2 regions of the Streptomyces sp. NPDC058045 genome follow, and region 1 is predicted to be linked to the other one. Evidence: riboswitches for the same ligand, from Rfam matches in the RefSeq annotation. Region 1 holds a riboswitch; the other holds the start of a gene.
The links. A riboswitch is a leader RNA that binds a small molecule or an ion and turns the genes downstream of it on or off. The one in region 1 is predicted to bind thiamine pyrophosphate.

Region 1 (4,178 bases):
GCCCACGCTGCTGCGGCGGCTCGACCGGGCGGGCCGGATGCGGCCGATCTTCGAGCGGCAGGAGTACGCCCTCGGCACCGAGTGCGCGGCCATCCCGATCACTGTGGGTGCGACCGCCGCCACCCTCGCCATCTCCCTTCCCTCGCACCGGAGTTCGGCTCTGGAGGCGCTTGCCCTGCGGCTCCAGCGGGAGATCGGCGGGCTGCTCGGGACACTCGACATCTCTATCAGCATCTGAAAACTCACTCCTTGTGATCTGATGTGCACAGTGAGCAAGATGCCACCAGCGCCGGGGACTTGTGCCCGGCCAGTCGACGGCAAACGACGGGGTAGGCGATGCGCGAGTCGGTACAGGCCGAGGTCATGATGAGCTTTCTCGTCTCGGACGAGCTCTCTTTCCGGATCCCGGTGGAGCTCCGTTACGAGACGGATGATCCGTATGCCGTGCGGTTCACCTTCCATCTGCCCGGCGATGCGCCTGTGACCTGGGCGTTCGGACGGGAGTTGCTGGTGGACGGGGTCGCCGGGCCGTGCGGTGACGGCGATGTGCACATCTGGCCCACCGATTCCGAGGTGCTGGACGAGGTGTTCATCCGGCTCCAGGTCGGCGCGGACCAGGCGCTGTTCCGGGCCGGCGCGGCCCCCCTGGTCGCGTTCCTCGACCGCACCGACCGGCTGGTGCCGCTCGGGCAGGAGCAGAAGCTGGCCGACTACGACACCATGCTCGACGAGACGCTGGACCGGATCCTCGCGGAGCAGAGTGCGGGCTGACACGCCCGCCCGCACATGCCAGCCGTAACGCTTCAGCAACGGCCCGCCGCCTTCCGCCAGTTGAAGAGCGGCGGCCCGCCGGACGCCCCGCCCCGGGGCCGGGCTCAGCGCTTGCGGCGCCGCCCTCCGCCGCCCCGCCCCGACCGGGCGGGCCCGCGACCCCCCGGCACCGGCCCCACCGCACTCCCGGAACTGCCCACCCCCGCAGGCCCGTTCACCGGCACAGCCCCCGCGCCGCCCGCCACCGGCACGCTCCCGGCGCCCCCCTCCGGCCGGTCCGCGGAGACGACCAGGGTGGCCAGCAGCGTCGTCACCGGTACCGAGGCGACCAGGCCGATCGAGCCCACCAGCGTCCGTACGATCTCCTCCGCCACCAGTTCGCTGCCCGCCACGGTGCCCACTCCGCTGCGGGCCACCGAGAAGAGCAGCAGCAGCGGCAGGGCGGCACCCGCGTAGGCCAGGACCAGGGTGTTGACGACGGACGCGATGTGGTCGCGGCCGATCCGGATGGCCGCCCGGTAGAGCCGCCGCCGTCCCATCGAGGGGTCGGCCTGGTGCAGCTCCCACACCGCGGAGGTCTGGGTGACGGTCACATCGTCGAGCACCCCGAGCGAGCCGATGACGACTCCGGCCAGCAGCAGCCCGCTCATGTCGATGGACGGGTACAGGCCGTGGATGAGGCCGGTGCTGTCGTCGGTGTTGCCGGTGAGCGCGGCCCAGCCGATGAAGAGGGAGCCGAGCAGCCCGATCAGCAGCAGCGAGACCAGGGTGCCGAGCACCGCCACCGAGGTGCGGGCGTTGACGCCATGGCAGGTGTAGAGCGCGATCAGCATGATGGCGCTGGCCCCGATCACCGCCACCACCAGCGGATTCGAGCCCTGGAGGACGGCCGGCAGGATGAACAGCGTCAGCACCAGGAAGCTCACCGCGAGCGCCACCAGCGCCAGCAGCCCCCGCAGCCGCCCCACCGCGACCACCGCCAGCGCGAAGATCCCCGCCAGCAGCACCATCGGGAACTTCCGCTCCACATCGCTGACCGAGTACTGGAGTTCATGCGGGGCGTCGGGCGCGTAGGAGACCACCACGCCCTGGTGGGCGTGGAGTTGGCGCGGGGAGTCGGGCCGGACGATCTCGGTGAAGGTGCGGCCGCGGTCCTTGCCGGTGTCGACCCGGACGGTCGCCTTGCCGCAGGCCCCGGCCGGCTTCCGCTGGGCCGAACCGCCGTCCGCGGCAGGGGCGTTGCCACCGGAGCCACCGGCACCGCCCGGGTCGCCGGTGCCACCGGCGCCGCCCGAGCCGTCGGCGTTCACCGAGGAGCACGGCACCTTCTCCACCTGGACCACGGTGGCCTGTTGGGTCTGCCGGTCGAAGCCGACCCCGGAACGCTGGTGCGGCGGGGCGCCGCCGGGCCACAGTGCCACCAGCCCCACCACCACGGCCACCGCGAACGGGATGAGCACCGCCGCGATCACCTTCCGCAGATGCCGCGAGACGGGCGCCGCCGGGCCGTGCCCATGGCTGTGGCCGTGCTCGGGCGGGTGCGGCGGTGGCTGAGGGGGCTGTTGCATGGAGGTCACCTGCCGATCATCCCAAGAAGCGGACGTCCCTGTTCACAGAGCGCCTCCGCACGTTAGCTTAGAAGCGCTTTTGCACACGCGGGAGCTCGGAGCACCGGGCTGAGAGGGCGCTGACCTGCGCATTCGCGAGGACCGTACGGCGATGACGTACGGGCACACCTCGCGTGCGGGAACGGCTGCGTCGACCGCTGAACCTGTTACCGGGTAATGCCGGCGTAGGGAGTTAGGTCACATGACCGCATCTGACGCACACCTGCCTGCCTCCGTCCCGTCCGAGGGGACCGGAAGCACCACGGAGGACGGGCACACCACCGGCTGGCACAAGGGATATCTCACAGGGCCCGAGGGCACCCGCCCGGACCTGCGGGTCCCGGTCCGCCGAGTCCACCTCACCAACGGCCGGGCCGTCACCCTGTACGACACCTCGGGGCCGTACACCGATCCGGAGACCGAGACCGACGTCCGGCGGGGGCTCGCGCCGCTGCGGGAGAACTGGATCATCGCCCGCGGCGACACCGCGGAGTACGCGGGTCGCCCCGTCCGCCCCGAGGACGACGGCATCAAGCACACCTCGCCGCGCGGCGGGCTGCGCAATCTGGACGCGGTGTTCCCCGGCCGCCCCCGCCAGCCCCGCCGCGGCCGCACCGGCCGGGCGGTGACCCAACTCGCCTACGCACGGCGGGGCGAGATCACCCCGGAGATGGAGTACGTCGCCATCCGGGAGAACCTCGCGCCCGAGACGGTGCGCGAGGAGATCGCGGCCGGCCGCGCCGTACTGCCGGCCAACGTCAACCACCCCGAGACCGAGCCCATGATCATCGGCAAGCGGTTCCTGGTGAAGGTCAACGCCAACATCGGGAACTCCGCGGTCACTTCCTCCATCGAGGAGGAGGTGGAGAAGATGACCTGGGCCACCCGCTGGGGCGCCGACACCGTCATGGACCTCTCCACCGGCCGCAACATCCACACCACCCGCGAGTGGGTCCTGCGCAACTCACCCGTCCCCATCGGCACCGTCCCGCTCTACCAGGCACTGGAGAAGGTCGACGGCCGTGCGGAGGAGCTGAGTTGGGAGGTGTACAAGGACACCGTCGTCGAACAGGCCGAGCAGGGCGTGGACTATATGACGGTGCACGCCGGAGTGCGCCTGCCGTACGTCCCGCTCACCGCGAACCGCAAGACCGGCATCGTCTCCCGCGGCGGCTCCATCATGGCCGCCTGGTGCCTGGCCCACCACCGCGAGAGCTTCCTCTACGAGCACTTCGAGGAACTCTGCGAGATCCTCGCCGCCTTCGACGTTACCTACTCACTCGGCGACGGACTGCGCCCCGGTTCCATCGCGGACGCCAACGACCGTGCCCAGTTCGCCGAGTTGGAGACCCTGGGCGAGCTGAACCGGATCGCCAGGCGGCACGAGGTGCAGACCATGATCGAGGGCCCGGGCCATGTCCCCATGCACAAGATCAAGGAGAACATCGACCTCCAGCAGCAGATCTGCGAAGAGGCGCCCTTCTACACCCTCGGCCCCCTCACCACCGACATCGCCCCCGCCTACGACCACATCACCTCCGGCATCGGCGCCGCCATGATCGGCTGGTGGGGCACCGCCATGCTCTGCTACGTCACACCCAAGGAGCACCTGGGCCTGCCCAACCGCGACGACGTCAAGACCGGCGTCATCACCTACAAGATCGCGGCCCATGCGGCGGACCTCGCCAAGGGCCACCCGGGCGCCCAGGACTGGGACGACGAACTCTCCGACGCCCGCTTCGAGTTCCGCTGGGAGGACCAGTTCAACCTGGCCCTCGACCCGGACACGGCCCGAGAGTT
Region 2 (4,178 bases), on a different contig from region 1:
GTGGGTGGAGCGGCCGATCAGCACCTCCGCACCGAGCAGGGCGCGGGCCGCGGGCACCGGCAGATCCCCCTGCCCGAGGTGGAGGACGTCCGCCCCGGCGGCGTGCGCCACATCGGCCCGGTCGTTCACCGCGAGCAGCTTGCCGTGCCGGCGGCAGGCCTCGGCGAGGACGGCCAGATGTTCCAGCTCCTCCGCGGCCTCCATGCCCTTGTCCCGCAACTGCACGATGTCGACGCCCCCGGCGAGCACCGCGTCCAGGAACTCGGGCAGATCGCCCTGCCGCTTGCGGGCGTCGGTGCACAGGTACAGCAGGGCGCCGGCCAACTGCTCGCGGGGGCCGGTGGGCTCGGTGCGGGTCATGGGCGGCGGCTCCTCGGGCTGGGCGATCACCGGCACGACGGCACGCGCACCACCGGCCTGGGCAGCACAGCGTACGGGCCGCGGACGTTCCGCGGCCCGTACAGGCAGCCCGGTGCTGCGGTCGGTCGGACGGTGGGCGGGGTCAGACGGCGAGCGCCTGGGCGCGGCGCTTCACCTCCGTACCGCGGTTCTCGCTCAGGGCCTCGGCGGGGGTGCCGGGCAGGGACGGGTCAGGGGTGAAGAGCCACTCCAGCATTTCCTCGTCGGTGAAGCCGTCGTCCCGCAGGAGGGTCAGGGTGCCGCTGAGGCCCTTGACCACCTTGTCGCCGTCGATGAAGGCGGCCGGCACCTGGAGGACGCGGTTCTCACCGCGGCGCACGGCGATCAGCTGGCCCTCCTTGACGAGCTGGCGTACGCGCGTCACCTCGACGTCGAGCTGCTCGGCGATGTCGGGGAGGGTGAGCCAGGCGGGGACGAGAGCATCGGTCTTCATGTCAATCTCGGTCACGGGGACAAGCGTGCCATCTGCCACCGACAGCCGCACGTGCCCCGCCCCCGCCACCACTCCCGCAGGGGGTGCCGCGGCGGCGAACGGGGCTATCTGCGGGCCGACTTGAGCGGTCGGGCCGGGTCGGACAGCGCCTGCGGGTCGAGTGCCGCACCGGACTCGATGAGCTTGCGGCCCTGCGCCAGGTCCCGGGGCCGGCCCACCGCGAGCACCGCCACCAGCCGCTCGCCCCGCAGCCAGCACACCGACCAGGCGGCGCCCTCCGGATCACCCCGCCAGACCACGGCGTCGGCGCCCGCGTGATGCCCGGCGTACTGCACGAAGCGGCCGAACTGCTCGGACCAGAAGTACGGCACCGGGTCGTAGCGGATCGGCTCGCCCGCCTCGTCGCCGACGATGTCCGCGGCGACGGTGCGCGGGCCCTGGAGGGCGTTGTCCCAGTGGTGCACCAGCAGCCGTTCGCCGTAGCGGCGGGACGGGAAGGAGGCGCAGTCGCCCACCGCGTACACCCCGGGCAGGGAGGTGCGCAGACGGTCGTCGGCGAGGATCTCGCGGTGCTCGCCGAGGGCGATGCCGGAGCCGGCCAGCCAGCCGGTGGCGGGGCGGGCGCCGATGCCGACGACGACGGCTCCGGCGGGCAGCCGCGTCCCGTCGTCGAGCAGGACGGAGCCCGGCTCGACGCCCACCACCCGTACGCCGGTGCGGAGTCGGGCGCCGGCTTCGGTGTACCAGCGGGCCATGGGGGCGGCGACCTCGGCGGGCAGCGCACCGGCCAGCGGGCGGTCGGCGGCCTCCACCACGGTGACCCGGCAGCCCGCCTCCCGGGCCGCGGTGGCGAACTCGGCGCCGATCCAGCCCGCCCCGACCACCACCACGTCCCGCTGCCCGGCGAGGACGGGACGCAGCCGCGCCGCGTCGTCCAGGGTGCGCAGCAGATGGACGCCGGGGACGTCGGCGGGGCCGGGCAGCCGGACCGGTTCGGCGCCGGTGGCGATCACCAGGGAGTCGTAGGGGACGGGCCCGGCCTCGGTGTCCAGGGTGTGCTCGGCGGCGCGCAGGCCGGTGACCGGGAGGCCGAGGCGGAGGGTGACGCCGAGCGCCTCGAAGTCGACGTCGAAGGCGGAGTCCTCGGCCTTGCCGAGGAGGACGGCCTTGGACAGCGGGGGCCGGTCGTAGGGCTGGTGGGGCTCGGCGCCGAGCACGGTGATCGGGCCGGTGAAGCCCTGTTCGCGCAGGGCGACGGCGGTCTGCACACCGGCCATCCCGGCGCCCGCCACCACGACGCTCCGCCCCGTCCGCTCTGCCTGTGCCCCGCCACCGGGCCGCGTCTCGTCGCTCATCCCGGTCACCCTATCCACCCGGCCGCCCGGGGTCAGCGGGCTTCCTCCGTGATGCCGTGCACACGCCCGCCGCCGGCCCGGTACACCGCCGGCACCCCTACTGCGGCTGGGGCGGCAGGGGCTAGGGTGGCGGCGGACCACACTCGCGGGAGCCCGTACGCGGCGGGCTGAGAGGGAGGCCGAAGCAGCCTCCGACCGTACGAACCTGATCCGGGTCATGCCGGCGAAGGGAGGGGCTGGACGCCCATGTCAGCACGGTCAGCACAGCACAGGGCCGGTGCGCCCGCCGGGGCGGCGGGGCAGCTTGACGTCCTGGTCGTCGGGGGCGGCGTCATCGGACTGGTCACGGCCTGGCGGGCGGCGCAGCGGGGGCTGCGCACCGCGGTCGCGGACCCCGAACCGGGCGGCGGCGCCGCCCGGGTGGCGGCCGGAATGCTCGCCGCCGTCACCGAACTCCACCACGGCGAGCAGACCCTGCTCGGCCTCAACCTGGCCTCCGCGCACCGCTATCCGGACTTCGCCGCCGAACTGTCCGAGGTGAGCGGGCAGGACCTCGGCTACCGCCGCTGCGGCACCCTCGCCGTGGCGCTGGACGCCGACGACCGGGCGCATCTGCGGGAGCTGCACACCCTCCAGACCCGCTCCGGGCTGGACTCCGAGTGGCTCTCCGGGCGGGAGTGCCGCCGCCTGGAGCCGATGCTGGCGCCCGGGGTGCGCGGCGGGCTGCGGGTTGACGGCGACCACCAGATCGACCCGCGGCGGCTGGCGTCCGCCCTGGTCACCGCGTGCGAGCGGGCCGGAGTCGCCCTGCACCGGCAGTGGGTGGAGCGGCTGCGCACGGCCGGTGACCGCGCCACCGGTGCCGTCCTCGGCGACGGGACCGAACTCGCCGCGGGCCGCACCGTACTGGCCGGCGGCAGCCTCAGCGGGAAGCTGGCCGGGGTGCCGCCCGAGGTGCTGCCGCCGGTGCGCCCGGTCAAGGGGCAGGTGCTGCGGCTGCGGGTGCCGGCCGGGTACGGGCCGTTCCTGAGCCGTACGGTGCGCGCCGTGGTCCGCGGCGGCCAGGTGTATCTGGTGCCGCGGCTCAACGGTGAGCTGGTGCTCGGCGCGACCACCGAGGAGCTGGGCTGGGACACCACGGTGACCGCCGGCGGGGTCTACGAACTGCTGCGCGACGCCCATGAGTTGATCCCCGGCATCACCGAACTGCCGCTCGCCGAGACCCGGGCCGGACTGCGCCCCGGCTCCCCCGACAACGCCCCGCTGCTCGGGCCCACCGGCCTGGACGGCCTGCTGCTCGCCACCGGCCACCACCGCAACGGGGTGCTGCTCACCCCGATCACCGGCGACATCCTGGCGCACGCCCTGACCGAGGGCGAACTCCCCGCCGAGGCCCGCCCGTTCACCCCCCGGCGGTTCACCGCCGGCGCACCCGTGGAGCTGCCCGTATGAGCCCGCTGAGCCCGCGCCCCGACTCCGTGCTCCTCTCCGTCAACGGCGAGCAGCGCGCCGTACCCGCCGGGACCGCGCTGGACGCCCTGGTCGCCGGGCTGTCCGCGGCGCCGAAGGGCGTGGCGGCCGCGGTCAACGAGAGTGTGGTGCCCCGTGCCGAGTGGTCCGGGACCGTGCTCGGGGACGGCGACCGGGTCGAGATCCTCACCGCTGTCCAGGGAGGCTGACCATGGCGGACGACCCGCTCGCCCTCGGCGGGACCACGCTGTCCTCGCGGCTGATCATGGGGACCGGCGGCGCCCCCAGCCTGGAGGTGCTGGAACGCTCGCTGGCCGTCTCCGGTACCGAGCTGACCACGGTGGCGATGCGCCGCCTCGACCCGGGCGTACAGGGCTCGGTGCTCTCGGTGCTGGAGCGCCTCGGGATCGCCGTACTGCCGAACACCGCGGGCTGCTACACCGCGGGTGAGGCGGTGCTGACGGCGCGGCTGGCCCGGGAGGCGCTGGGCACCGACCTGG

Region 2: linked by a shared signal. The riboswitch ahead of thiO (glycine oxidase ThiO) and the one ahead of thiC (phosphomethylpyrimidine synthase ThiC) in region 1 are both predicted to bind thiamine pyrophosphate.

What each region holds. Positions count from the first base shown of each region.
Region 1 is NZ_JBHVRR010000009.1:28,952-33,129, forward strand. Features, by position in the region: gene ACFVST_RS08150 (IclR family transcriptional regulator) at 1-238, shown strand, start outside; gene ACFVST_RS08155 (SsgA family sporulation/cell division regulator) at 337-771, shown strand; gene ACFVST_RS08160 (YibE/F family protein) at 876-2,339, opposite strand; TPP riboswitch at 2,417-2,587, shown strand; gene thiC (phosphomethylpyrimidine synthase ThiC) at 2,581-4,178, shown strand, end outside.
Region 2 is NZ_JBHVRR010000025.1:17,907-22,084, forward strand. Features, by position in the region: gene thiE (thiamine phosphate synthase) at 1-360, opposite strand, end outside; gene ACFVST_RS17015 (Rv2175c family DNA-binding protein) at 503-868, opposite strand; gene ACFVST_RS17020 (NAD(P)/FAD-dependent oxidoreductase) at 958-2,208, opposite strand; TPP riboswitch at 2,344-2,457, shown strand; gene thiO (glycine oxidase ThiO) at 2,455-3,660, shown strand; gene thiS (sulfur carrier protein ThiS) at 3,657-3,887, shown strand; gene ACFVST_RS17035 (thiazole synthase) at 3,890-4,178, shown strand, end outside.